DNA from 2 places in the Peribacillus sp. FSL M8-0224 genome. Region 2 is predicted to be linked to the other one. Evidence: riboswitches for the same ligand, from Rfam matches in the RefSeq annotation. Region 2 holds a riboswitch; the other holds the start of a gene.

Region 1 (15,410 bases), 780 kb from region 2:
GCGGGATAATCACAAGAGGTTCATCATCAATCGTCGCACTGGGAGATTTAAGCGATCCAGCGGTGTTTGCAACGGTGTTGACCTTTTTACTGGCAATCACGCTGTTCATCAAGAATATCCCCGGTAATTTCATGATAACCATCCTGGCAGGCAGCCTCATTGCCTATTGGTTCGGGACGGTTCAACTATCGGAAATCCATTTTTCAGGCATTAACACAGCTTCCTACGGCGATCTCTTCTTTTCATTATCGTTCTTGGAAGCGAACCGGATTGAATTCTGGATAAGTGTATTTGCGATGACGATGGTTCTTGTTTTTGAAAATATTGGTCTTGTACACGGGCATGTAGACAGTATCAACCGCCAGGATGCATATAAAAAGTCGCTGCAGGCGACAAGTGTGTCCGTTCTATTATCAGGCTTATTCGGTTCGAGTCCTACCGTCGCAACAGTAGAAACGGCAGCAGGAATCGCATCGGGAGGCAGGACTGGTCTTACTTCAGTGGTGACGGGCGTGCTATTCATCCTATCACTGTTATTTATACCGGTGATTAAAGTAATCCCTGATAGCGCCATTGCCCCCATCTTGATTATCATTGGCATTTTGATGCTCGGAAACATAAAAAAGCTGAATTTCAGTGATTTAACCGAGAGCATACCTGCAATCATGATCATCACGATCATTCCTTTCACATACAGTATTGCCGATGGAATGGCATTCGGTTTCATCCTGTACCCATTCTTGAAGCTTGTAACCGGAAAAGCGAGAGAAGTGTCAGCCCCGATGTATGTGAGTGCCGGAATGTTTATTGTCTATTTCATCATTGGTATGATCGGTTAAAATTCAAAAGAGCGGTTGGAATGAGTTAATTCTTATTCCAACCGCTCTTCTTATTGGTTTTTTCGTCGAAAAAAATGGATTTAATGTGATTTACGCGATGACACATCCATCTTGAAAATGCTATGATATAGAATATTAAAAAAATGATAAATGACAAGCAGCTTATTAGAGGATGTGACAGGATGATTATTGAAGGTTTAAAAAGCCATGGTTCAGGAAATGATTTCTTGATAATTGATGAATTGACTACGACCCTGATGTTTACGGAAGAAGAGCGGAAAAATTTCGCAAAGGCCCTATGCAATCGGGAGAGGCTCGGAGCGGATGGTATTTTGTTCGTAATGAAAAGTGAACATGCTGATTGCCGGATGCGTGTCTTTAATGCGGATGGATCGGAAGCCTCGATGTGCGGCAACGGACTTCGCTGTGTGGCACGTTACGCGAACGACGTTCTGGGGCTAGATAAAATGATCGTGGAAACCATGAAGGCAAATTTACTAGTCGAAAAAACGGAAGATATTTATGAGGGCATTCCGACTTTCAAGGTGGAAATTTCACCAGTAAGTTTTAATGTGAAGGATCTACCTCTTATATTGGCTAAAGAACAGCTGCAAAACGAAACATTGCCGGAACTTCATGATACCCTGCTATTTTCGGCATTGGCGGTTCCTAATCCACATTTGATCACACTCGTCGATAGTGATGTTTTACAAAGTGATTTGCAGGAAGAACTTTCAACAAAGGTCAATCAACCGAATGAACTTTTCCCTGATGGTGTCAATGTCAGCTTTGTGAAAGAGTTGGAACCAGGGAGCATTTATGTGCGGACATTCGAACGTGGAGTAGGCTTCACGAATGCATGCGGAACGGCGATGTCGGCTTCTAGCCTAGTAACATGCTCTGTTGGGTTAAACGCGTTGGAAAGTGAAATATCTGTCTACAATAACGGCGGAAAAGTTAAATGCGTGGTCCACCATGATGTAGAAAGCCAAACGTATTCAATTGATTTAATCGGGAATGCAACCTATGAATTCAAAGTATCGATTGAAATGGACTTAGATCAGCCTGAAAAATTTGAAATACTTGAAAAAGAGGATTTTGAATTGGAAACAAGCTTATATGCCAAGCTGCAGGATGAAGTGCAAAGTTATTTGAGAACAAAATTATTATGAAATTTTTAAACTGCAGGCGAACTCGAAAAAAACGAGTTTTCCTGCAGTTTTCTTATTTTAAAAAAGTTGCAGTTGATTTCAGAGATCCGTTCACTTTCCGCCGACTGTCTGCCAAGCCTCCTCGGCTCAAGAGCCTGTGGGGTCTCGACTAGCCAGTTATTCGGCAGGAGTGTCGCAAATTTCTTCAATTCATTAAAGATTATAGTAAAAAACATGTAGGTAACCTAGTCTTAAACATTATACGGATGAGACTAGCCTAGAGTTTTTCTTAAAGAAACGCCCCAGTTGATTGGCCGTAAGGTACGGGACTCCTGCGGGAAAAGCGTTGCCAAGGGAGACCCCGCAGGCCAGCGCCGAGGGCGGACCGCCCGTGGAAAGCGATTTTCTAGAGCAACTTTCCATCTTACCAATTAGTTATTGGTCTTTTTTTGTTTTAGGAACGATAATACTTCCAAAAAGGCTGGTCCATTATCCACCAGTCGGTAATCCATAAACGCACACCCGTCCCTTTTTATTCTGTTTGGTATGGTTTCAATCGTAAAGTCCTTTAACTGGAGACTTTCGTTCACTTCCTCCCAAAACAAAGGTGTAGCCACACCAGCGAAAGAATTTCCCCGTGGGGAATAAGGAAGAATGATGGTTTTTCCTTCACTATGCTGCACAAAGTCCAAGTAAAGTCGATTATGCCGATTTATTTTCATTCTTTCCGTTGTAAAATCATTCGGGTGGGAACTTGTTAAATAATCACCAAGAAAGTCAGTGAATATGCGTGTCTCCTGATAAGTAAATGTGTCTTCAGGCAGAGGGATGTGAATTTGCAGTCCTTTGTTACCTGAGGTTTTTACAAAAGCTTTTATCCTTAATGATTCCATCACCTTTTTTATTTCCTGTGCAGCCTTTACCGCAAAGGAGAAATATTCGATGGAAGGAGGATCCAAGTCCAGGACGATTTCGTCGGGTCTTGTTTTACCGGCTTTCTGAAATGGGGCATGAAATTCCAATGCAAGTTGATTACCAAACCAAAGGAGAGTTTCAATGTCGTTACACAGCATATACTCGATATCCTCATCCATGAACGTTTTAATAAAGTCCGGCGCATAATCAGGTTTGTTTTTTTGGAAAAATCTTTCTTTATCCAAAGTTCCATGAGGATAGCGGATCGTGGTAAGAAGCTTATCCTTCAAGAAGGGTAAGAAGAAAGCTGAAACCTCCCGTAAATAATGAAGGTATTCTACTTTTACCACCTGTTTACCTTCTGTTTTCCAAAGCGGTTTATCCTTGGAAGTTATTTGTACAGTATCTGGAAATGTATATTGCCCTAGCACGAATTTCTCCCAGGTACATTCGTCGGGAGAAGTTTGTAAAAGCCACTGCGAAAACTGAGGTTCACGCAATTCATTTTCCTCATATACGTGTAAGAATTGAACTTCAATGCAAATGGACGGATGGATATAAAAAAATTGTGTGTCTTCGTCTGATGCATTTTGCTTGATCAATTGATGCAATATACTTTTATCTCTAGCACTCAGTCCATTTTTGACACTTCCGATTTTCGTTACGGCACCTTCTTTGAATACTGCAAGGGAAACGTAGCCATTTTCTTTGTGCAATGCTGTGATGAAACAAGAAACGGTCTTCCAATTTTTCACCTTAATCCAAGATGTTGTACGTCTTCCTTCTTGCCAAGCACCCCGAGTTTCCTTGGCGACAATCCCTTCACCATCTAACAAGGTGACCTTATTCAAGGCAATATCCAAAACGTCAAAACTCTCTATTAATTGTATCAAAGCCTTATCGGTGGGATCAGGAGGCATAGGTAGACCGAGTTTTCCCCCTATATTCAACATCAATTCCCTTCGTTCCACCATTGGATTAGCTGCTACCTCTTTTCCGCTGATGCGAAGCAGGTCAAACGCTATAAACCGACATGGGGAAAAACGGGCATTTTCTGAAATTAAGGATTGTTTCCCAAGGCGTCCTCGCCACTGTATTTGAAAAAAGTCCGCTTTCGCTTGATTGGTAAGCCAGACCAATTCTCCATCTAACTGAAGCGGGAGATAATCTTCCAGGTCCAGGTCTTTGATGTAAGCAATGATTTCTGGGAATTGAGGTGATAATTCCTTTTCATTTCGACTCGAAATGCTTATGGTATCGGATTCTATCGTTAATATAGCCCTAAAGCCGTCATATTTGACTTCATAACGCCAATCCTTGGAGTTGGGGGCTTCAGGGTAATAGGTAGGCAGCATCGGTTTCATATTTGTATTTACCTCCGCAAATAATTGATAACATTATTTTGCCAAAAAAACGAAGTGTTACAGTTGGCAATTGTTTTTTCGGTTTTTTTTGAACAAAGGGGAATAATAAAATTGTTCTTCTCATCAAAAATAAGTTATGAGGTGACGAATATGCATACGATGTGGAAGGGAAGCATATCATTCGGCTTGGTGAACATTCCGATCAAACTTCATGCTGCAACGGAGGATAAGGATATATCTTTAAGGACGTTGCATAAGGAATGTCATACACCGATTAAATACGAGAAGGTTTGTCCAGTATGCGAGAAAGAAGTGGGGAAGGATGATATAGTCCGCGCTTTTGAGTATACAAAGGGAAAGTTTGTTGTATTGGAAGACAATGAACTAGAACAACTGAAAAAACAAAACGAAGAAAAAGCCGTGGAAATCGTGGATTTTGTTAAAATTGAAGAAATAGATCCCATTTATTTTAACCGGAGTTATTACATGTCCCCAAATGACGGGGGGATAAAAGCTTATTCCCTTTTGAGGCAGGCCCTCAAGGAATCGAATAAGGTGGGGTTGGCAAAAATCATCATTCGATCCAAAGAACAAATGGCGGTAATCCGAGTCGTTGATAATACCTTGGTTATGGAAACGATTCATTATCCGGATGAAGTCCGCTCCACAGCGGATGTTCCGAATATCCCTGCCAATGATACCATAGTAAAAAAAGAAATCGATACTGCCGTATTATTGATAGATCAATTAACGACTACTTTCGATCCGACAAAATACACCGATGACTATCGAACCGCGTTACTAGAATTGATTGAATCAAAGAAAACGGGACAGACGACGATTACAGCGAAAACAAAAGAACCAGTTTCCAACAATGTAACTGATTTAATGGAGGCATTACAGGCATCCATAGACCGTACAAAACATGATGAAACGGAAAAGAAAAAGACGACCCGAAAGAAAGCGGCACCGAAAAAAAAGAAACAAGCGTAAACAGGAAGCTGAGCGGAAGACGGATGATGTCGCTCGGCTTTCTGCTTGTTTTTGCAAGGAATCAGGCTTCTAATAAGGAAATGAAAGGGACTTGATAAGGAGGGAAGGAAAGTACAAATAGGTGAGTCGATCAAGATGCAAGAAACTGAATGGAATTACAGGGAATTAGTGGATATTAATGAAAGCAAAAAAAATTCGCTCCCTAAAGAGCGACAATGAGGAATTCAATCGTGAAAATCAACATATAGGCGAACGGTTGTAGTTTTCGACTATATATTGTGTTCATATTCTACCATATTTAATTCTGAAATAGCAACTAAATTACTGAAACTAACCTATGAATTTTTCTGGAAATCAATGATATTTCGCCCATTAACTGCTCATATGGCTTTTTCATTTCATATACATATAAAAAGGTACTGAATAAAATGGATTTTTAGTATAATTTATACATATAGGATGATATAAATTTAATATGAATGGAAGATGCAAAATGGAAAATGGAAAAATCAAATCACTACATGCGGGGAAGCCGAAACATGAAATTTTTTCGAATATCGATATCTTTTCAGCCATGGATAAACAAGCACAGGATAATTTGACAGTGACTAAAGCTGGCATAATCGGCGATGGTGTCGGTAATGTAAAGTTCCATGGAGGTCCTGATCGGGCTTTGTGCTTTTACCCATTTGAGCATTATTCATTATGGAATGAAAAATTCTCTAAAAAGCTGGATATCCCTGCATTCGGTGAAAATTTAACTATAGCGGGGATGAGGGAAGAAACAACGTATATCGGCGATATTTATCAAATAGGCGATGTGATTGTTCAAATTAACCAAGGGAGGATACCTTGTTCGACCATTTCCTTCTTCAATCAAGAACCTAAGTTTTTGGAACGCGTGCTGAAAACGAGTTTCACTGGTTATTTTGCAAGAGTACTTCAAGAAGGAACGATAAATAAACAAAACGAGATTGTGCTAATAGATCGTCTACAAGAAAAAATTTCTGTCCATTACGCAGCAGAGGTCATCCTTCATAAACGGGATGGGCTGGAAGGTGCTAAGGCTTTACTTACACTAGACTCGTTAGCGGAAGACTGGAAACAAAGGATCTTGAAGAGGGTTCAAGCAGCAAAAAATTGAATGATTTTTGCAAAAGTGAAAAAAATGTCGATCAGGTATTGAAATTGACAGATTATTAATGTAAATTAAATATAATCAAATTTTGAAATCTTATGAAAATTATATAAATGGATCTTATCGAGAGAGGTGGAGGGACTGGCCCGAAGAAACCTCAGCAACCAGCTTAGGCAAAGGTGCTAAATCCAGCAAGCAGAGCTTGATAGATGAGGAGAATGTTTCAAAAACCTTCTTCTTTGAGAAGGTTTTTTTTCCTTTTCTCTCATACTCATAGACTACTACAAAAACAGGATTGTTTTTGAGAGAGGGTGTAATGATGAATTTTCGTAAAGAATTAAAAGAAAGAATGCTGATTGGAGAAGGGGCAATGGGGACCTTGCTTTACTCTAATGGCATTGATCAATGTTATGAGGAATTAAACTGTACGAACCCAGATCAAATAGAGTCCATCCATCGAGCCTATCTGGAAGCTGGTGCAGATATCCTTCAATCGAATACATACGGAGCCAATTTCAATAAATTGAAGCGGTATGGACTTGAAGATGAAGTAAGCAGAATCAATCGCCAGGGAGTCATTCTTGCTAAAAAAGCGGCAAAAGGAAAAGCATACGTCTTCGGTACCATAGGGGCCCAGCGGAGTATCAGGAAATCGGATTTAAGCATGGAAGAGATAAAACGGGGTTTTCGTGAACAGCTATACAGTCTGTTGATGGAAAATCCTGATGGGATTCTCCTGGAAACATTTTATGACCTGGAAGAACTGGAAACCGTCCTGCAAATCGTTAAAAATGAAACGGGACTGCCGATTATCGCAAATGTCTCGATGCATGAACTGGGTAATCTTCAAAGTGGAATCCATTTAAATGAAGCCTTTCAAAAACTCGAGCAATTGGGTGCCGATGTGGTTGGTGTAAATTGCCGCCTCGGACCACATCATATGATTCGGGCCTTGGAAGAAGTGAGTTTGCCAAAGCAAGCATCGATTGCCATTTACCCTAACGCCAGCCTGCCGGATTATGTCGATGGGAGGCTCGTTTATAAAGCTGTGCCGGAATATTTCGGTTCTAGTGCCCTGGAACTTCGTGAGCAAGGCGCCGCGATCATAGGAGGGTGCTGTGGAACGACTCCACTGCATATTCAAGCTGTAAAGCATGCAATTGGAAGTTTGGCTCCCGTGAAAGAGAAATTTACGAAATCCCGTGAAATAGAAGTAATTGAAGTGAACGATAGGGAATTGGAACTTCCCCTTTACGAAAAAGCCAAAACGGAACGGACGATTCTTGTTGAGCTTGATCCACCGAAAAAGCTAGGGATAGAGAGCTTCATGACTGGTGCTGAGGTTTTGAAAAAAGCAGGAGTCGATTCCATTACATTAGCGGACAATTCACTTGCCTCACCAAGGATATCGAATGATGCACTGGCTAATTTACTGAAGAACCAATTGAATATAAATCCGATGGTGCATATAACATGCCGTGATCGAAATTTGATTGGCCTGCAGTCACATTTAATGGGTCTGCAGACGGTAGGGCTAAACGAAATATTGATCATCACCGGAGACCCTTCAAAAATTGGGGACTTCCCGGGTGCCACCTCGGTTTATGATTTATCTTCCTTTGACCTGATAAGCATGGTCAAACAATTTAATGAAGGTCTTTCCTATTCCGGTCAAAGTTTGGGGCAACGGGCAAATTTTAAAATTGCGGCAGCTTTTAATCCCAATGTGAAATATCTGGATAAAGCCGTACTAAGAATGGAAAAGAAGATTGCCTGCGGTGCTCAATCCTTTTTGACACAGCCAATTTATTCCGTGGAGCAAATCGAAGAAGTATATGAAGCGACAAAACATCTAGAAACCCCGATTTTCATCGGTATCATGCCCTTAACAAGCACCCGGAACGCCGAATTCATCCATAATGAGATCCCAGGCATCAAATTGCCTGATAATGTTAGAAGGGCCATGGCTCTAGCGGGGGATGACCCTGTAAAGTCAAGGATTGAAGGGGTGAATATTGCGCGGGAACTGGTGGACGCGGCTAGGGAAAAATTCAAGGGCATATATTTAATCACTCCATTCCTTCGCTATGAAATGACGGCGGAACTTACGAAATATATTAGAAAAGTCGATAGTAAACAGACATCAGAGGTGGCAGTACATGAATAAAAAAGCGATTCAAGATCAGTTAAATTCTAAAATTCTCCTACTTGATGGGGCGATGGGAACGATGCTTCAAGCGGAGAATTTGACAGCAGACGATTTTGGCGGGGAACAATTCGAGGGCTGCAATGAATATTTATCACTGACGCAACCGGATATCATCCAATCCATTCATGAAAAATATTTAGCGGCGGGCGCAGATATCATAGAAACAAATACCTTTGGAGCGACCAGCATCGTCCTTGAGGAATACCAAATAAGTACGATTGCCTACAAGCTAAATAAAATTTCCGCTGAGCTTGCCGTTAAAGCTTGTGAAAAGTATTCCAATGATGAATGGCCAAGATATGTAGCTGGCTCGATGGGCCCCACTACAAAAACGCTTTCCGTAACGGGAGGAACGACTTTTGATGTTTTGACAGATTCTTATGAAGAGCAGGCACTGGGTCTCTTGGATGGCGGGGTAGACTTGCTGTTGGTGGAAACCTGTCAGGATATGCTTAATGTCAAGGCTGCCTTTTCTGGAATCAAAGCAGCATTCGCTAAAACGGGAAAAGATGTGCCTGTCATCATATCAGGAACAATCGAACCGATGGGCACGACACTTGCCGGACAGTCCATAGAAGCTTTTTATTTATCGGTTGAACATATGAAGCCCGTAGCTGTCGGCCTTAATTGTGCAACAGGGCCGGAATTCATGATAGACCATATCAGGACACTTGCAGATATATCAAATAGCGCCATCAGCTGTTATCCGAATGCCGGGCTCCCTGATGAAGAAGGCCACTATCATGAATCACCTGCTTCCCTGGCAGAGAAAATGAAGCAATTTGCCGAGAAGGGATGGGTCAATATCATTGGCGGATGTTGTGGTACCACGCCAGAACATATTAAAGAACTTTCCAGGGTACTCGAAGGAATGAAGCCACGTACACTTACGGAAACTGCCCATGGTCATGCCGTATCAGGGATAGAGCCGCTCATTTATGATGATTCAATGCGCCCTTTATTCGTAGGGGAGAGAACGAATGTTATCGGTTCCCGAAAATTCAAGGAGCTGATACGCGGAAAGCATTACGAACCAGCTGCCGAAATTGCACGTAACCAGGTAAAAAAAGGCGCCCATGTCATTGATATCTGTCTTGCTGATCCTGATGGGGATGAGCTTGGCGACATGAAGGAATTTGTAGAAGAGGTCGTCAAAAAAGTGAAAGTCCCATTGGTCATCGACACTACGGATGAAGTCGTACTCGAACAAGCATTAAAACATTCACAAGGAAAATCGATCATTAATTCCATAAACCTTGAAGATGGTGAAGAGCGCTTTGAAAAAATAGTGCCCTTAGTCCATCAATATGGTGCTGCCGTTGTCGTAGGAACCATTGATGAAATTGGGATGGCCGTTGATGCTGAACGGAAATTGGAAGTGGCTACACGGTCTGTGGATTTGCTCGTCAATAAGTACGGTCTAAACAAAAATGACATCATTTTTGATCCGCTGGTATTTCCTGTAGGCACAGGGGATGAACAATATATCGGATCTGCATTGGAGACGGTGAATGGAATAAAGGCGATTAAAGAAAAGTTTCCGGAATGCCTAACGATACTTGGGATTTCCAACGTTTCTTTCGGTCTACCGGCGAGGGGAAGGGAAATATTAAATGCCGTTTTCCTTTACCATTGTACAAAAGCGGGTCTCGATTATGCTATCGTGAATACAGAAAAACTTGAACGTTTCGCCTTGATACCGGAAGAGGAAGTAAAATTGGCTGAGGCACTCCTGTTTGAGACTTCAACTGAAACTTTAGCGATTTTTACCGAATTTTATCGTGGGAAAAAAGCGGAGAAGAAGGATGATGGTGTGATCCTGCCATTGGACGAACGTCTTGGTAACTATATTATCGAAGGAACGAAAGAAGGATTGATTGATGATTTAAATGAAGCGATAGAGCGCGGTGATACCCCGTTGGAAATCATCAATGGACCATTGATGGATGGGATGAGTGAAGTGGGGCGGCTGTTCAATGACAACCAACTTATTGTCGCAGAGGTGCTTCAGAGTGCTGAAGCGATGAAGGCGGCTGTAGCTCACCTTGAACCACTTATGGAAAACTCTGAAGATAGTGCTAAGAAAGGGAAAATCCTGTTGGCGACCGTCAAGGGAGATGTGCATGATATCGGGAAAAACCTAGTGGATATCATTCTATCCAATAACGGCTATGAAGTCATTGATTTGGGAATAAAGGTCGCACCGCAACAAATCATTGAAGAGGTTCGAAAACATGAGCCAACCATCATTGGCCTATCTGGGTTACTTGTCAAATCTGCACAGCAAATGGTTTTAACCGCGCAGGATTTAAGGCAAGCGGGAATAGATACCCCAATTTTAGTTGGAGGGGCAGCATTATCCCGTAAATTCACCGATTTTAAAATTTCACCTGAATATGAAGGGCCGGTTTTATATTCCAAAGATGCGATGGATGGTTTGGCAGTAACGAATATTTTGCATGACGCCGACAAAAAAGTGGTGTACTTGGAAGAGTTGGTCGAGAAACGAGAAAGATCGAAAGCGAATGCCGCCATTGCTGCCACGTTGGAGAAACCTGTTCGTAAGCAGTCCACAGCGGCTCCTTTAAGCGATGCTCCTGTTCAAACACCGCGTGACATCAAACGTCACGTCCTGAAAAACTATCCATTGGATGTCGTCCAGCCATATATAAATAGGCAAATGCTGATTGGACATCATTTGGGGTTAAAAGGCAAAGTTTCCGAATTGCTTAAGCAAGGGAATGAAAAAGCAGTGCAGCTCAATGATCTCGTTGACGAATTGATAGAATTCCTAAAGACGGAACCGGATTATGGCCTGAATGCAGTTTATCAATTTTTCCCTGCTCAAAGCGAAGGAGATAAGCTATTTATATACAACCCGGACAATCATCATGAGGTTTTGGAAACTTTCGACTTCCCCCGGCAAGATACGAATCCGCATCTTTGTTTAGCGGACTTCGCAAAACCGATCTCCTCCGGACAAATGGATTATGTTGGTTTCTTCCTAGTCACTGCCGGAAAAGGAATCAGAAAATGGGCGGAAAAACTGAAGCTTGAAGGTGATTTCTTGAAAAATCACGCCCTTCAATCACTTGCTCTCGAGACAGCTGAAGGGTTCGCGGAAAGAATTCATCAATTAATGCGGGATGATTTAGGTATAAGCGATCCGATTGATATGTCCATGAAAGAGCGATTTGCAGCTAAGTACACCGGGCAAAGGTTTTCATTTGGTTATCCTGCTTGTCCTAATCTGGAGGACCAGGAGAAGCTATTCCGCCTGTTGCAACCTCAAGATATTGGCGTGGAATTGACTGAAGGATGCATGATGGAACCAGAGGCTTCCGTTTCAGCCATTGTTTTTGCACATCCTGAAGCTCGTTACTTTAATGTCGATCGATAACTTCATTTAATAAAGGCAGCGGTATTTTTTACCGCTGCCTTATTGCGCATGAAACCCCTTAACTGGTACACCTTAATGGTCAAAAGGAAGGGGATGCAGCAGCTATGAAGAAGATGCTAAAATTAATTCTTGTCATGGCGAGTTCTTTCATTATTATTTTGTCTGATGTGGATGTGCAAAACATTCAAGTACATGCAGTGGTTCCTGAAGAGATCACACCGTTACTAAAAAGTAAGGCGAATCAGAAAATCGCTTATTTGACCTTTGATGACGGACCATCCTTGAATACCATGAAGATATTGGGGATTTTGGACCGCTATCATGTTAAGGCCACATTTTTCGTTAAAGGTAACGAAGAACCATACGCTAAGAGATGTTATCAGGAAATGATATCCCGCGGTCATTCGATTGCTCTTCATTCTTATACACATGATTATTCCATCGTTTATCGGTCGACTGAGAGTTTCTTTCAAGATTTGAATAGGCTTGAAACCATGCTGCAAGAGGATTATGGGATAAAAAGCCGTATTGTGCGCCTTCCTGGCGGCTCGAATAATCGTCTGCGGCATCAGGCGTCAACAAAACCAATCATCAATGGAATCCTTCAACAATTAAAGGAAAAAGGGTATATTTATTTTGATTGGTCCATTGACTCGACAGATGGCTTCAGTCCGTCAATAAGTGAACAACAAATCATTACTGCTGTACAAAAAGGGACGAAAAACCAAAAGCATGTTAATATCTTATTGCATGATATCAATAGTATGAAAAATACAGTGAAAGCATTGCCTGATATAATTGAATTCCTTAAAAAAGAAGGATATACCTTTGATACTATTGATGAGACAACGCCGAAAATGCAATTTAATTGATGAACACATTGTTTAACTATAGTAAATTAAGGTATAGGATATTGAGATTACAATGTGAAAGGATTTATCGTCTCTATGATGCCATCATTGTTTTTATCACATGGAACACCGCTATTAGCTTTGGAAAAGAATAGCTATACTCTTTTTTTGAAGGAGTATATGCAAACTATGAAGAAACCTGCTGCCATCGTTATTTTGTCAGCACATTGGGAAAATGAAGATCAAATGATTTCTGCAGTGCGGAAGCATGAAGTCATTTACGATTTTGCTGGATTTCCTGAAGAAATATTTCAGATAACATATCCTGCGAGGGGATGCCTGGAGCTGTCAGATCGAATTTTAACCTTATTGTCCAGGATAGATGTATTGGGGGAACTTGATGAAAGGCGCCCCCTGGATCATGGAGCATGGGGGCTTTTGCATCTCATGTACCCAGAAGCTGATATCCCGACCGTATCTATGTCCATTAGTCCTTCGCTGCCATTGGACAAGCAGTATGAAATTGGGAAAGCATTGAGGGAATTAAAGGAAAATAATGTCCTGATCATAGGAAGCGGCGGAATTGTCCATAATTTCACACATATTCAGAAAGATATGCATGTTGCAGAGGGATGGGCAATCGAGTTTGAGAACTGGGTCGAAGAAAAAATCCTGAAATGGGATTTGCAATCTTTGTTCAATTATGAAGATATTGCCCCTTACAGTACAGAGGCTGTGCCTTCCAAAGAGCATTTCATTCCATTGGTCATCGCAATGGGCTCAGGGGATGACAATAAAAAAGCGGCTCTTCTGCACAGAAGCTTTCAATATGGCAATCTAAGTTTAACAGCTTGGAAGTTTGAGTGAGGTGAAAGGGTTTTCAAACTAGTTAAATTTACCTGAAAAATAATCATTATACAAAAATACAAAAATCTTTTTTCAGCGAAAAAAAGACTTAAATGAGCAAAAAAGACAGTTAAAAGCGATTTTTGACGAATTAAGCAGAAATATAGTTGAAAAAAGGTTGTATAAAGTGGTTTAACCTTTGGATATTTCGACAAAAACATGTTAATATAACATCTGAAAACGTTTTATCCTTTAAAATTTTATTATTCAATAACCAAAGTTATTTATTATATATCTTATATATATCATATATTTGGGGAAAATTTAGAAGAAAGAAATTTGGGGATGGATAAAACGTAATGAAAAAAATTATGAGAAAAATTTGGGGGTTTACAAAATGACCATCAATGATTCTAAGGTATTAGACCACTGGAAAGCTTTTTCGGGTCCAAACCTTGGGTATGTCATGGAGCAATACGATTTATTTCTAGCCAACCCGGAAGAAGTGGATCCGGAACTGAAAAACTTTTTTGAAGTAGCAGGTCCTCCTTCATTCGATGTATCGGCAGAAACAACGACTGTATGTGCATCAACTGTACAAACTGGAGAAGTTCTTCCAATGAAGAAAATTATGTCTGCAGTTAATTTAGCTGAAAATATCCGTGCATACGGGCATCTTGCTGCAAATATTTATCCTTTAAAAGAAGAAGCTCTGGACACTGAACAAATTCACTTTGAAAAATATGGCTTGACTGCAGATGATTTAAGGAAAATACCGGCTGACTTAATTTGTCCGGAATCACCTGAAGACGTGAAAGACGGATACGAAGCCGTACAATACCTAAAACAACTCTATACAAAAACGATAGCCTTTGAATTTCATCATGTTAATGACTTGGATGAAAAGCAATGGCTTACTGATATGGTCGAATCTGGAAACATGTTCCCGGAAGTGGGAAAAGAGAAAAGAGAACTATTACTTAAACGATTGAATGAAGTAGAAGGTTTCGAGAAATTCCTTCACCGCACATATGTAGGGCAAAAACGTTTCTCTATTGAAGGACTGGATGCTTTGGTTCCGATTTTAGATGAAATGATCTCACAAACTGTCCAAAACGGAACGGGTAATGTGAATATCGCCATGGCTCACCGTGGACGTTTGAATGTGCTTGCACATGTATTAGGAAAGCCTTATGAGGTCATTTTCTCTGAATTCCAACATTCACCGAATAAAGATTTGGTTCCTTCCGAAGGTTCGACAGGCATTAACAATGGATGGACAGGTGATGTTAAATATCATTTAGGTCTGGATAAACAGATTACTAAAGCTAATATACAAAAAGCAAGGATTACACTTGCCAATAACCCAAGTCACTTGGAAGTGGTCGGTCCAATCGTGGAAGGGTATTCTCGTGCGGCTCAAGAAGACCGTACAGAAAAAGGATTCCCGGTGCAAGACATTTCCAAATCTCTTGCAATCCTGATTCATGGTGATGCTGCATTCCCAGGTGAAGGAATTGTACCTGAAACGTTTAACTTAAGCCGTTTACGCGGTTATCAAGTTGGCGGCGCAATCCATATCATCGCCAATAACATGATCGGTTTTACAACGGAAAGTGAAGATTCACGTTCAACCTTATATGCTAGTGATTTGGCAAAAGGCTTTGAAGTGCCGATCGTGCATGTAAATGCAGATGATCCAGA
Region 2 (15,410 bases):
CCGAGAAGCAGTATGTCCCCGACCTTCGTATTAAAAGATGGGAACCCCTTCATGGCCATTGGTTCACCAGGAGGAGCGACGATAATCGCATCGGTATCTGAAACGATCATGAACGTGCTTGATCATAAAATGCTCATTCAAGATGCCATATATGCGCCACGTATTTATTCTGCTGGTTATCCGACAGTAAGATGGGAACCGGGAATTGAACAAAATACAAGACTGGAGTTAATGGCTAAAGGCCATGTTTATGAAGAAAAACCGCAACATATCGGAAATGTGCAAGCTGTTATTTATGATTATGAAAAGGGGAAAATGTATGGAGGAGCCGATAATACGAGAGAAGGAACTGTTCAAGGTGTGTATAATGTTTCCCATAAATCGAAAAAGCCAAAAGAAATAAAAGAAGAAAAAAAGGGACCGTTTACCTTAAAAGTGAATGGAGCCGTTTATCCTTATACAGCTGATCAAATGAAACTGATCGATGAGAAACCCTATATCCAATCAGATAAATTGCTACTAGGTTTGGGTGTAATCCAAACAGGGGATTTAGAAACATTTAAACCAGATAAAAAATCGTATCTACCTGTGTTAGGAGTAGCGAAATCATTAGGGTATAAAACAAAATGGAACGAAAAAGACAAAGAGGCCCTATTGGAAAAAGATCCGGCGGATATTGAAGATCCGGACGAAGATGGCAGTGTCACGAATTGATTGCCTTTCTAAGTCTGCTCGGGAAATTGAATTCTAAATGAACCTAAACTTGAAAACCCCAGATTTCTCTATGTAAAGAGAGGTCTGGGGTTGTTTTTTAGTTATATGAAATAGTAGAGAGGTAGTCAGTCAGTTGAACGAAGGTTCCTGAAAAGCCCTCCTGAACCATTTCCCGCGACTCCTCGTAAGTTTTCATTTCCTCCTCGCTTGGGGATACAGGTACCCCAATCATCGTAAGTGTTGTTTTACCTTCATGCTCGGTGAATGTAAAAGTATTGAGAGTTTCCAATGGCCAGTTGTCGTTAAAAGGAGCACGTACGATGTTCCCCATTTCATCAGAAAAGAAAGAGGTGTAAACGAGTTTATCTGGGGCATTTACTTCATGATAAACAAATTTGACCCACATTACATTACCATCAGGAGATGTCTGACTGTAATGGAAGACACCTTCCTGGCGAAGCTCGAACTTAGAAATATCAAAAGCCCATCCTTTTGGGCCCCACCAGTTCTGCAGATGTTCTGATTCGGTAAAAGCCTTAAATATAAGCTCGCGAGGAGCATTGAAACTGCGGGTGATTTCGGTTTTTGGAAACATTTTATTCCTCCAATCATAATTTTTGTAGTTTCTTCAGATAAAGTTCCAAGCTGTCGAGTCTTTCTTCCCATATTTCACAATACTGTTCGAACCAAATGTTTAATGCTAAATGGCTCTGGGCGAAGCTTGTAAATTCGACGAATTGCTTCCGCATAAATTCCACCGATCCTGATTTATGAAGCCCACTTAGATGTTTGGATGCCAATGGGTGCCGAATTTGAAGTCGTTCTGCATATTCTCCCGCGGTGAAAGGGCCGTTTCTAATGAGGTCACCACCCCCACTCGAAGAGTAATTAATAATGTAGTATTCATCTTTACCCCACGTTTTATTAGAATTATAGTCCTTTGGGTGAGATATAAACAAACAGGAATATTCCCGTCAAATAATATTGGAGAAAATATTTATCTCGGATTAACTTCATGTAGCAGGGGGAGGTAGTTTTCTTGTTTTGTTGTCCTACACGAGGCGGTACCAATAATATCCTTCAAAATGAAAAATGAGCGCTGATCCTTGTTCCGGATAGTGCCACATTGTGGAAATTATTATAAGTTTTGTTGATGAAATCACGTTCAATTTTTGGAAACCGTTTATCATGCTGTACGTCGAGAATTTAACAATACTATTTTTGTGCATAATGATACAGGTTTAAGTTTTATTATAAAAAAGAATGATTTTTATTTGAAAACAGAACTAATGTTCTTGTATGCTTGTAACGATGATAATCTAGGTACCGGTTATTATTAAGGATTCCAAACTTGATTCAAAGGAGAATGAAAATGATTAAACCATATTTAATGTTTAACAGAGAATGTGAAGAGGCTTTCAAACTGTATATAGAAGCATTTGGCGGGGAACTTATTGCTATGCAAAAATATAGTGAAATCCCATCAAGCCCGGACTTTCCTGTTGAAGAGAGTGATAAAGACCTTGTTCTTTACTCGCAATTAAGATTAACAGAAGATGGAATTATAATGGGTTCTGATTCAAACCGTGAATTGAAGGATAGTGACAAAGTGGTTGTAAGTGTGGAGCTTAACTCTGAGGAACAAGCTAGAAAGGCATGGAACATATTAAAAGAAGAGGGATCTATACATATGGATCTTCGTGCAACATTCTTTGCTAAACTTCACGGTTCGTTGAAGGATAAATTTGGTGTTTCATGGATGTTTACTGTCAATTAAAACTATTCTTGAATCTAAATCCAGAAGACATCCTTCTTTGTAAAGTCGTTTAAGTACAATTATTTGGGAAGGTTAAAATTTTTAAAATCCTGATTAATACTCGGACGCTTTAATGGAGTAACCAAAAAAGCCCGATTTCTTATTAAGAAATCGGGCTTTTTACTATTGGGATTTCTGTAAGGTTGTAAATCCGTATTTCCCCTGACGCTGCAATAAATGATTGAATATCATTTATTGTGAGTGAGTTACCTTGTAAAATGGTGTTTTCTGCCATTGCATTTACTACAATTGGGGTCATGGAAATACATTGAAAAAAATGAGAAACTGTGATAAATTTATAAAGATACACTAATTTTATATTTTTGTATAGTTTATACCCTATTATAATTATACAACATAAATTCCTTCTCAGTCAATCCTTTTTTTAAAAAGGATTGACTGAGAAGGAACATGGAACTTCAGTAGGAGCAAGAACGACTGGACAGCGTGAATGGTTGATCAAATGAACAATTTTTGTCATATGATTGTCTTGGTATTGAGCGATAAATGGGAGGGAAAGAAATGAAACCATATGTACTGGAGTTTCGGGAGATCGATAAAACGAAACAAATGGTGGTCGGTGGCAAAGGGATGAATTTGGGCGAATGCTCGAGGATAGATGGAATTCTTGTACCAGAAGGATTTTGTGTTACCACTGAGGCATTTAAAAGAGTCATTGGGGAAAATGATGAGCTTCATCAATTACTCGATCAGCTTGCAGTACAAAAAGTGGACGAACGAAAAAGAATAAGTGAAATTAGCAGGAAGATTCGTGATCTGATTGAGGGAATCGAGATCGACAAGGGAATCGAAGAAGATATCGACCGATGTCTCTTAACTTTTGGCTTCGAGCATGCATATGCTGTTCGTTCTAGCGCTACAGCCGAAGATCTTCCATTTGCGTCCTTTGCAGGTCAACAGGATACCTATCTAAACATCAAAGGAAAAGATGCAATTTTACAACATATTAGTAAGTGCTGGGCTTCGCTATTTACTGATCGTGCTGTGATTTACCGAATGCAAAACGGTTTTGACCATCGCGAGGTTTATCTGTCTGTTGTTATTCAAAGGATGATTTTTCCGCAAGCTTCCGGAATACTATTTACAGCTGATCCAGTTTCCTCAAACCGCAAGGTGCTTTCGATCGATGCTAGCTTTGGGCTGGGTGAGGCACTTGTCTCTGGCTTAGTGTCTGCGGACAATTATAAAGTTCAAGAAGGTAGGATTGTGGAGAAGAAGATTTCTACCAAAAAGTTGGCTATATATGCACGAAAAGAAGGCGGAACGGTGGAAAAGGAAATTGAGCCGGGGCAGCAGGTTTTATCGACCCTGTCAGATGAGCAAGTGTTGGAGTTTGAAAGGATCGGCAGAAAGCTTGAAGCGCATTTTGGCTGTCCGCAAGATATCGAATGGTGTTTGGTTGATGATACATTTTATATTGTCCAGAGCCGTCCAATCACTACTTTATACCCCATCCCTGAAGCGAATGATCAAGAGAATCACGTCTATGTATCTGTCGGTCATCAACAAATGATGACTGACGCCATGAAACCATTGGGATTATCTTTTTGGCTGTTAACGACTCCTGCACCCATGCGTAAGGCTGGCGGAAGGCTGTTTGTTGATGTCACACATATGGTAGCTTCATCTGACAGCAGAAATATGTTAGTAGAGGCCATGGGACAACATGACCCGCTCATGAAAGACGCACTCATTAACATAATAGAGCGAGGAGATTTCATAAAATCTTTACCAAATGATAAGCAAGAACAGAGTTCCGGTAAAAGCAATAAAAGTGTGTTGTCTGCGGATTCTAGGGCACAAATTGAAAACGACCCGAAAATCGTTTCTGACTTGATTAAGCGTAGTCAAACATCGATAGAAGAATTAAAACAAAACATCCAAACGAAATCAGGATCGGATTTATTTGATTTCATTCTGGAAGATATCCAGATATTAAAGAAGATTTTATTTGACCCACAAAGTTCAGCTGTGTTTATGGCTGCTATAGATGCATCATCATGGATCAATGAAAAAATGAATAAGTGGTTAGGTGAAAAAAACGCAGCCGACACACTTTCTCAATCTGTACCAAACAATATTACTTCAGAAATGGGTCTGGCGCTATTGGATGTCGCAGATGTAATACGTCCTTATCCAGGAGTAATTGATTATTTACAACAAGTAAAAGATGATAATTTTATGGATGAACTGGTTAAGTTTGATGGTGGACAGGAAACCCAGGATGCTTTCTATGATTATCTCGGCAAATACGGAATGCGATGTACTGGAGAAATCGATATTACTAAGACTCGTTGGAGCGAAAAACCAACTACACTTGTCCCCGTGATTCTTAGTAATATCAAAAACTTTGAGCCTAATGCTAGCAATCGGAAATTTGAGCAAGGGCGACAGGAAGCTTTGAAAAAAGAACAAGAGATATTAGATCGATTGAAGCAATTACCGGATGGTGAACAAAAAGCCAAAGAAACAAAACGAATGATCAGCCTAATCCGGAATTTCATCGGTTATCGGGAATATCCAAAATACGGCATGGTTAACCGCTACTTCATTTATAAGCAGGCTTTACTCAAGGAAGCCGAACAACTCGTACAAACCAACGTTATTCATGAAAAAGAAGATATATATTATCTCACTTTTGAAGAACTTCAAGAAGTCGTACGCACAAATAAACTAGATTACCAGATGATCAGCAAACGAAAAGACGAGTACAAATTATATGAAAAACTTACTCCACCACGTGTTATCACGTCTGATGGTGAAATCATTGTAGGGGAGTATAAACGAGGAAATCTCATGGCCGAAGCTATTGTAGGTCTACCGGTTTCTTCCGGAGTTATAGAGGGCAGAGCACGTGTCATCTTAAACATGGAAGATGCAAATCTAGAAGATGGAGATATACTGGTTACAACCTTCACCGATCCTAGCTGGACACCATTATTTGTATCCATAAAAGGACTCGTCACCGAAGTTGGCGGGCTGATGACCCACGGAGCAGTCATCGCACGTGAATATGGCTTACCTGCTGTTGTCGGTGTGGTAAATGCCACCAAGCTGATAAAAGATGGGCAACGTATTCGAGTAAATGGAACAGAAGGTTATATAGAAATACTTTCGAATTAGGAGAATCAGTGAAATCATGATACTTTGCGGTTTATGGCAAAGCCCCTTGTCACTAGGTCATATAAGGGGGCAGTAACTGAAAATTGATACTAAAGTTTAGTAAGAATATCTTAAGATCGAGCCTTCTGTTAAATGTTGATTTTATATGATGCCAAAGCCCAATTTCTCGCTTACAACACCGAGAAATTGGGCTTTTTGTGGATTTTATTTATAGGCAAAATCGATTATCTCTTGCTAAATCTACTGGCTTGAGCAGCAATGTCAAACGGATAAGAGGAAGATATTCTCCAACAGATATCTCTGTCAATATCATAAATGTACGCTGAAAGCGGCTATACCTTCTATAGAAATATTAATTTTTTGTATTGGTAATTATACATTATCTCCATTATAATTTTTAAGAAAGATATTTCGGAATTTTTAAAATAAAGGAGAAATTATGTATACTCATCCGACTTTAAAATATTGGAATGGAAGAATTGATTCCCAAACTAACCTAGATAGCTTCAGATACCACCAAAGAGTGCGCTTGGCACCAATTTCAGAATTAGCCACCTCTTCCAATGCATCACGAACTTTTGGACTCATTGGCTTTAAATGTGATGAAGGAGTCAGAAGGAATAAAGGCAGGGTTGGTGCTGCCGTGGGTCCTGATCATATTAGGCAGTCGTTGGCAAAATTACCCTGTCATTTACCTTCCCAAACCGAGCTGGTGGATGCTGGCGATGTAATATGTGAAAGTACAGATATGGAAGCCGCCCAATCTCAACTGGGATCAGCTGTTGCCCGGATTTTGGAGAGTAAAGCGATTCCTATCATACTTGGGGGAGGTCACGAAACCCTGTATGGCCATTATCTTGGGATTAGGAAATCCATTGGACCAAAAGCTAGACTAGGGATTATTAATATTGACGCTCACTTTGATATGAGACCTTATGAAAATGAAACTTCATCTGGAACGATGTTTAAGCAGATTTTGGACGAAGATCAAAGTTGTGGCTATTTATGTGTCGGAATTCAGAAGCAGGGGAATACGAAGGCACTGTTTGAAACTGCAGAGAGGAGTAAGGTCGACTACATATTGGAAGAAGATTTGTCATTATACGAAATGGATGAAACGAAGCGGAGGATAAATGAATTCGCTAAGGAAAATGACTATATCATGCTTACATTATGTACGGATGTTATTGATTCAGCCTACGCACCTGGGGTAAGTGCACCATCGCCGTTTGGACTGGATCCGAAATTGGTCCGTGCCATTATTAGGCATATCGTATCGAATGAAAAGATCCTCTCATTTGATATCTCTGAAGTAAACCCTGCATTGGACGAAAATAATAAGACCGTTACATTGGCAGGGCATTTAATAAATGAGGTTTTGCTGCATTTTAAATAATGGACATGCGATGGCCGCAACTTCAATTCGGTCTTCCCGGAAAGAGCGCTTTTTTTCGTATCGACTGTTGGGGCTTTCCTTAATGTTATCTTCAGTATTGAAGCGAAAAACCTTTAAAGCGCCCAGACTGTCCATGAATCATTCATGGACAGTTTTTTACGCCTCCTTCACAAGGAATCATGGTCACAGGCATTGCTTCGTTCGACTAACCATTTAAAATATAAAGGCATGTGGATTTTCCATGACTCTGCTAAGTTCAATACTGATACTTGTGGGTTTTTGGTTTATAATAACAACCATCTAGCCTTTTGAGGAGGGATTCCATGAATGAATATAAAGTAACGGTCAGGAATGGCAGTACCTTAATTTTGTCGGAAATCATTAAAGCTGAAGATGAAAGAGAAGTCCTTGGCACTCTTTTGATTTCCAGCGAATTATTTAATCAACCATTTACTGATATCAGGATTTTAGAACGCTGATTTGTGGCTGCCCGTTCCATTTGATACACTGTAATAAATCTTAATACGGTGGCGATATTATGTGTGGACGTTTCACTCTTTTCACTGACATAGAAGAAATAAAAGAACGGTTTGATATTCGAGGGTCATTTGATGAGGAATACCAATTCAGCTACAATATTGCTCCCTCCCAATCCGTGCTCTCCGTCATTAATGACGGGGTAAGGAACCGGCTTGGATATCTTCGGTGGGGACTCATTCCTTTCTGGGCAAAAGACGAAAAAGCGGGCTACAAAATGATCAATGCCAGAGCGGAAACCATTGCTGAGAAAGCAAGCTTCAGGAATGCGTATAAGAAGAAGAGATGCTTGATAATCGCTGACTCTTTTTATGAATGGAAGAAGACACCAGAAAGAAAAATACCGATGCGAATAAAACTGAAGAATCATGCTCCATTTGGAATGGCCGGTCTCTGGGAATCCTGGAAATCTCCTGAAGGCATCAGCATCTATTCGTGCTCCGTTATAACAACCGTGCCAAATGAGCTAATGACCAGCATTCATGACCGCATGCCTGTCATCCTAAAGCCAGAAGATGAAAAAGATTGGTTGAATCCTTCCATTAATGATCCTGCATATCTGCAACAGTATTTAAAGTCATTCGATTCGGAACAGATGGAAGCATTTGAAGTATCGACAGATGTAAACTCGACTAAAAATAATACACCTAACCTAATCCAACAAATTTGCTGAGAGTTCATTAGACCTCTCAGAATGTAGACAACTTGATGAAAATCGAGTTTGTCTACATTTTTTTTATGGTTTGTACAATTTGACGTTGCCTCCAGGCACTCGCTTTTTCCGCAGAAGTCTCGTACACCCGCTCCAATCAACTTAGATTCTCTTTATGAACAGTAAGGAGTGCATGTGAAACACTTTAAAAATTAACCCTTGCGAAAATAGACAAAATGCTGTACTGTTATATTTGCTTTTCAAAACGACTTTCGATGTCACGAACTCAGGCAAGTTTCTAGCGTGGCACTTTTCTGGCAGTCATCGTAATTTTAGATAAATTATATAATGTAATCTTCTTATCAAGAGAGACGGAGGGACTGGCCCGAAGATGTCTCGGCAGCGGACTTAAATGGAGTGCTGTGCCAAATCCAGCAGGCTGATTTTCGCCTGAAAGATAAGGAGGGTGTTTTTTATAAATTAAAAGACCTCTTCTTGTTGTTAAATAGAAGGGGTCTTTTTTATGCCAGTTTTTTGCTACAGCTCCATGACTGGATAATCAGGTAGGTTCAAATTGGAGTTATTTGCGAAAACTGTTAATAGAATAGAGCTGTGACACATGTCGCGGGAAAAATAAAAAGAGGTGTACATCATGAGTGCAAACAATAAAGGGAATCCATGGGCATTGATCCCATTTGTCGTATTTTTAATTTTATTTATTGGATCCGGAATCATCACTAAAGATTTTTATTCATTTCCGGTGATTGTAGCGATATCCATTGCATCGGCAGCTGCATTGGCGATGAATCGGAAAGAGACATTCAATGAAAAGGTTGATATCTTCTGTAAAGGTGCCGGTGACGCCAATATTATGTTAATGGTAATCATTTTCCTTTTAGCCGGAGCTTTTTCCGAAGTTGCCAATGGTATGGGGGCAGTTGAATCAACAGTGAATCTTGCCTTAGCTGTTTTTCCCCAAAATCTATTAATGGTAGGAATTTTCATCATCGCTTGTTTTATTTCACTATCCATGGGGACAAGCATGGGAACGATTGTTGCCCTGGCACCTATCGGGGTTGGAATTAGTGAGCAAACAGATATTTCGCTTGCCCTTTCAATGGCGGCCGTTATTGGTGGTGCGATGTTTGGGGATAACCTTTCATTCATTTCAGATACGACAATCGCTGCTGTTCGAACTCAGGGAACGAAAATGAAGGATAAGTTTAAAGTGAATTTTTTCATCGTTTTACCTGCAGCCATCATCACATGTGCCATCCTAGGCATTTTAACGATGGGTGAACAAGCTGACATTTCCCAACAGTCTTATGATTGGGTGAAGATTCTTCCGTATCTTTGCGTATTGGTCACTGCATTGGCAGGAGTCAATGTGTTCTTGGTCCTTTCCATCGGAATCGTATTTGCCGGAATCATCGGCTTGGCTGATGGTAGTTATCAACCGTTGGGTGTCATTCAAAAAATCGGAGAAGGAATGGCGGGAATGTATGAAATCTCCTTCCTTGCCATTTTAATTGCAGGTATGGTTGCTGTAATCAAACATAATGGCGGCATCGATTATCTACTCCACCTTGTGACACGAAATAGCAAATCAAAAAAAGGGGCGGAATTCAGCATTGCGGGGCTTGTTGGTTTAACGAACCTTTCAACGGCAAATAACACGATTTCGATTATCATTGCCGGGCCACTTGCCAAAAATATTTCTGAAAAGTATGGGATTGATCCGCGGAAATCGGCGAGCGTCCTTGACATTTTTGCATGTTGTATCCAAGGGTTGATCCCATATGGAGCACAACTGCTTGTTGCAGCAGGGGTAGCAAAAATTTCTCCGTTAAGCATCTTGCCGTATTCATATTACCCAATCCTGATTGGACTTTGTGGCGTCCTTGCCATCCTGATTGGTTTTCCACGGTTGCAGCCGGGAAATGATGGATCGAAGAACTAAAAGTTAAAACAAACCCCTAAAATTTCATTGAGTTTGTCTACAGTCTGAACACCCTGAATCATTGGATGCAGGGTGTTTTCTGTATGGTAAATACATAAACATAATAAAGTTTTCTCGCACTTATATAGTATCAATCATTTTTCAATTTTTCTGCTTAATTCCGGTCCAAATTAATGATGGTTGTGTGTGAGACAACTGTCATGAATAGAGGACAACACCAACTAAACCGGAAAGAATAATTACATAGGCTGGATGCCAGCGTAATTTCATTAGGGCAAATAACGATAAACCAAAAACGAGTAATAAGCTTATCGTATGCCATGAAAAGTTCACGGCTATCATATGATTGGAAAGTGCTAAACTGATCGCTGCAAAGATGATCAAACTAGTGACAATCGGTCTTAATCCATAAAACATGGATTGAACAACTGGATAATGATTCAATTTGCTGAAAAATGTGGCTATAACGGTTACGAATATAATGGCAGGAAGCAAGATTCCTAGAGCAGATGATATGGCTCCTGCTAACCCAGCAGTCGAATAGCCAACAAGAATGGCACTATTGGCGGTGACAGGCCCTGGGGACATTCCGGAAATGGCGATTATATCGGTGAATTCCTGCGTTGTCATCCATCCATGCTGTGAGACTTCCGATTCTATTACGGGAATCATGGCGTATCCGCCTCCGAAAGATACAAAGCCGATAATAAAGAAGGTGCTAAACAACTCCCACAATTCCATCATTCCATCACATGCTTTCTTAAAAATTAGTTAGACCCTATTTTGATTTACCTATATGCCAGCACCCATGAACGGTTCGAAATCATTTTCTTCTATTTTCCTATCCTTTTTGTCCATTTTGACATCGTAACCTAATTTTCTCTTAATGGAGATGGTCACAATACCCGCTAGAGCTCCCGCTAATATAACCATCACAGGGTGAAGAAAGAAGAGGACAGGAATTCCTACTATTAAAATACAGAAAGTTGATTTGTCTACAACTGCCGATTTTCCTATCTTGATAGCCGCATATGCAATGATGGCTACTATGGAAACTCTGATCGATATGAATGCAGATTCTACCTTCGGATTATCCTGAATGAAAAAATACACAATGCCCAGGAGCAGAACAATAAAAAAGGTAGGTAATGAAACACCGATCATGGCTGCCATTGCCCCCTTCATTCCGGCAATTCGATGGCCGATAAAGGTGGCGGAGTTAATGGCGACAGCTCCCGGTACGGACTGAGATAAAGCAAAAACATCCGTAACTTCTTCGCTTTTCATCCATTTTCTCTTTTCGACCACTTCATTTTCGATTAAAGGGATCATCGCAAACCCGCCTCCGAATGTGACAGGTGCTATTTTAAAAAAGGTCCAAAATAATTGGAATAGAGTTTTCCATTGTCCTTTCATTGACATCAGTCACTTCCTTTGCATGCTTTGTTTAATTCTTATCATTAACATATCAAAGAAAAAGGGCTGGGTAAATTGCAACAAAATCATCGGGTATAACAAAACGTTATACCCAGAAGATTCATCCGTTTTATAAAGAATGCCGCCAATAAATGAATAGCCTTAGAATGTATCTCACTATTTTCATTTCACCATTTACCTAATGATGCTATCATTTTAATAAACTATCTAAAAACATGGAGGTCGTTTTCTTGAAATTGGAAAATCTGAAAATGTTTTGTTTAGTGGTGGATGAAGGAAGTATAAGCCAGGCAGCGAGGTTAAGTTTCCTATCTCAGCCCGCTGTAACACGGCAGATCCATCAACTGGAAAATTATTATAACACTTTGTTATTCGACCGTGAGGAAGGAAGGCTGAGAGTTACAGAAGCAGGAAAGCTGTTATACCCTTTTGCTAAAGCCATAGTAAATGACTTCAACCATTCAAAAGAAGTGATTCAGCAATCGACGGGTAAATACAATGCAAATCTCATTGTAGGGGCTTCCTTGACTATCGGAGAGTATTTGTTGCCTAGCTTGCTTGGGAGATTCAAAAAACAACAGCCAGAAATAAAAGTGACATTGACGATAAAAAATACGCCCCGGGTTTTGGAGGATCTTTCAAACGATGTCATTGATTTGGCCTTGGTGGAAGGACTTGTGGAAAACACAGATTTTATTGTAGACAAGTTCGCCGAAGACGAATTGATATTGGTATGTCCATCCGACCACCCATGGAAAGAAAGAAAAGAAATTCAGCTAGAGGAATTGGGAAATGAAAGGATGATTTGGCGTGAATCCATTTCCGGAACACGGCTTATCGTAGAAAATATGCTAAGGGAGCATGGGATTTTAGAAAAAATTGAAAGCTACATGGAGATTGGCAGTACACAAGCGATAAAAAGTGCGGTTGAAGCTGGACTTGGAATCAGCATTTTGCCAAGGTTGACAGTGGCCAGAGAATTGGAGCAAGGCTTTTTGCGGGAAGTGGATATATACAGAATAAATATGGCAAGAAATTTATGGCTAGTCAGGAAAAACAAGCGTTTTAATAAAATAGGAGTGTCTAAATTTGTTGATTTTCTTCAATAAGGATGGGACGCTGCCTTTGTTCACACTTATAATTGGCAGCATTTTCAGTTTCGTGGTTAACGGCGTAGCCCCGGTAGCAAGCAAAAGTCATGGTAAATTGAATATACCGCATTGATTATAAAAGCTCTTGTCTATCGGGAGGGGAATTTTGAATTTGGTTGTTAAGCCTTCGGTTAGACAAACAAAGGGATTAATGGGCATAATAAAAGATATAATGATGGTTCGGAGATGATATAGCGTGGAGTTAAAGGAAATAAAGAAGCTCGCCGAAGCATTAAATGAAAGCGGTAAACAGCAACTTGTATAATTCTTGCAGTCTCGAACGAAACCGATGTCGGCTCCTATTCGTGCTATTGATGAAATCCAGGTACAAAAGCATAAAGCTAGTCTTGTCTGCCCACATTGCGACAGCCATTTTTTTGTGCGATTTGGTTAATGCGTTATCAAAACAGGAGAGGTGAAACAGTGTTACCGCTGTAAAGCCTGCCATCAAACCTTCAACGACCTCACAAACACACCTCTTCAATGCACCAGAAGACCACATAAATCTAAACGGGCAGTTTTGTTGAACAAGTTGTAAATTTAACATTTTAAAGTAAGAGCATTTCTTTGTAATGAGAAGTGCTTTTTATTTTTGTCAAAATTAAAAAGATATTTCAATAACAATAATAATATAAATAAAAACAATATAAATTTACTGTAATACAATAAATAATATGCTAAAATCATGTTGTCATTAAATAAGTGAGGTGTTTTAAATGAATGTTAAACGAGGTTCAACGACTTTCTTAAAGGTAATTATTTTTCTGGCTGGAATTGCAGTGCTTGCTTTGTGTATCTGGTTGCCTGAGATAGCCGTTAGAGATGCAAGGGTACATCCAGATACGGCTTACTTCCTAATCCCCTTTTTAGTATGTGCATACGGATTCTGTATTGCGTTTTCTGTTGCGTTGTATCAAGCATATAAACTATTAACCTACATCGAAAAGAACAATGCTTTCTCTGAATTATCCCTTAAATCTTTGAAGATTATAAAGAAATGTACTTTTACAGTCATTTTCCTCATTTTGTTAGGAATAGTAAGCTTAAGGGTGCTTGCTAAAGTTACAGGTAGTGATGATGCAGCGGGTCCTACATCATTATGTCTAATGGGTATTTTAGCAACAAGTATCATCGCAGCCATTGTGGACGCACTTCAAAAGCCATTAAAAAATGCCCCAGATATAATGTCAAAAAATAAATGATTAACGGATATGTAAGACTTTGGATTGTCAGCCAGGTTCTTTTTGGAGTACAAAAGCGACGCAGACACTCAATAAAACAGACACAACTAATCTATTTAACTACGGGGACGATAGCTCAATGAACGGCCTTTTCACCAAGGCGGTTTTCTAATGGTCAAATATCAACATTAGAATTTAACATAGCTTTTATATAAATAAAATTGAAGTTACCATTAAAAATAGGAAATATACTTAAAGTCAAATTAATTATAAAATAAATTCATATTATTCTAAAAATTTCTAAAAAATGAGAAAGTTTACTGCTGCAAAATTCGGAATAGATACATGATATCTACTTAGAAAGGGGTATGAAATGTCCAAAATATCTTTTATAAAAGGAATTGTAACCGTTCCCATTGTTTTTGCTTTACTGGCAGGTTCTTCTGTTACAAATGCTGCTTCAGATAAGCCAATGCCGGCAACAGATGCAACAATCTCAGCAAATAAGGCTTTTTATGAACTGTTGAATTTTTCAGACAAGGATGATTTCAAGAATGCACATAAAGGATTCATTGCGCCTTTGAATATGAATCCCATTAAAAATTCAAAAGGTGACGTGGTATGGGATAGTAATCGATATTCATTCATCAAAGAAGATCAGCCGGCAAGCTTTACTGTAAACCCAAGCTTGTGGAGGCAAGCTCAGTTACAAAATATAACAGGCTTATTTAAAGTGGTGGATGGCGTTTATCAAGTTCGGGGTCAGGATTTATCAGTGCTTACCATTGTGGAAGGAAAAACAGGATTAATAGTTTTGGATACACTTTCTACTATTGAAACAGCCAAAGCAGCCATGGAGCTTTATTTTGAACATCGGCCCAAATACCCAGTAAGTGCAATTGTTATTAGTCACAGTCATGCGGATCATTTTGGTGGTATAAAAGGCATTGCTCAATATGCTGAAAATCCAGCTAAAGTGCCGATTATTGTCCCAGCAGGTTTTAACGAAGAAGCGTTAAGTGAAAACATTCTTTTAGGCAATATAATGTCTCGCCGTGCAGGTTATATGTTTGGAAATCTCTTACCCGCAAATGAAAGGGGATTTGTTACTTCTGGTATTGGCCCTGGATTAAGTAACGGAACTTTTAGCTATTTACCTCCAACAATGGAAGTGAAGGATGATATTCAAACGGTGGAAATAGACGGAATAACATTTAAATTTTTATTGACGCCGGATTCGGAAGCTCCATCTGAAATGCATTATTATATCAATGATTACAAAACTTTAGTGGTAGCGGAAAACACCGGGCACACGTTACACAATATTTATACATTAAGGGGAGCTAAAACCAGAGATACTTTAAAATGGGTGAAAGCACTTGATGAAACAGTTGATCTGTTTGGAAACGAGGATATAGATGC

Evidence for each region. A riboswitch is a leader RNA that binds a small molecule or an ion and turns the genes downstream of it on or off. The one in region 2 is predicted to bind S-adenosylmethionine.
Region 1: it holds a riboswitch for S-adenosylmethionine, as region 2 does, so the genes downstream of both, MKX49_RS12915 (bifunctional homocysteine S-methyltransferase/methylenetetrahydrofolate reductase) here and MKX49_RS09315 (Na+/H+ antiporter NhaC family protein) in region 2, are expected to answer to the same signal.

What each region holds. Positions count from the first base shown of each region.
Region 1 covers NZ_JBBOOJ010000001.1:2,707,481-2,722,890, reverse strand. The annotation lists gene MKX49_RS12940 (NCS2 family permease) at 1-839, shown strand, start outside; gene dapF (diaminopimelate epimerase) at 1,022-2,011, shown strand; gene ligD (DNA ligase D) at 2,422-4,269, opposite strand; gene ku (non-homologous end joining protein Ku) at 4,420-5,262, shown strand; gene MKX49_RS12920 (MOSC domain-containing protein) at 5,756-6,406, shown strand; SAM riboswitch class I at 6,518-6,616, shown strand; gene MKX49_RS12915 (bifunctional homocysteine S-methyltransferase/methylenetetrahydrofolate reductase) at 6,720-8,567, shown strand; gene metH (methionine synthase) at 8,560-12,009, shown strand; gene MKX49_RS12905 (polysaccharide deacetylase family protein) at 12,114-12,881, shown strand; gene MKX49_RS12900 (dioxygenase family protein) at 12,957-13,727, shown strand; gene MKX49_RS12895 (2-oxoglutarate dehydrogenase E1 component) at 14,104-15,410, shown strand, end outside.
Region 2 covers NZ_JBBOOJ010000001.1:1,929,808-1,945,217, forward strand. The annotation lists gene ggt (gamma-glutamyltransferase) at 1-714, shown strand, start outside; gene MKX49_RS09285 (SRPBCC domain-containing protein) at 812-1,309, opposite strand; gene MKX49_RS09290 (VOC family protein) at 2,087-2,491, shown strand; gene ppsA (phosphoenolpyruvate synthase) at 3,053-5,674, shown strand; gene hutG (formimidoylglutamase) at 6,114-7,070, shown strand; gene MKX49_RS09305 (hypothetical protein) at 7,394-7,549, shown strand; gene MKX49_RS09310 (SOS response-associated peptidase) at 7,609-8,280, shown strand; SAM riboswitch class I at 8,616-8,723, shown strand; gene MKX49_RS09315 (Na+/H+ antiporter NhaC family protein) at 8,912-10,219, shown strand; gene MKX49_RS09320 (chromate transporter) at 10,418-10,963, opposite strand; gene MKX49_RS09325 (chromate transporter) at 11,012-11,641, opposite strand; gene MKX49_RS09330 (LysR family transcriptional regulator) at 11,887-12,765, shown strand; partial or broken gene MKX49_RS09335 (transposase) at 13,004-13,309, shown strand; gene MKX49_RS09340 (DUF2975 domain-containing protein) at 13,524-14,009, shown strand; gene MKX49_RS09345 (alkyl/aryl-sulfatase) at 14,362-15,410, shown strand, end outside.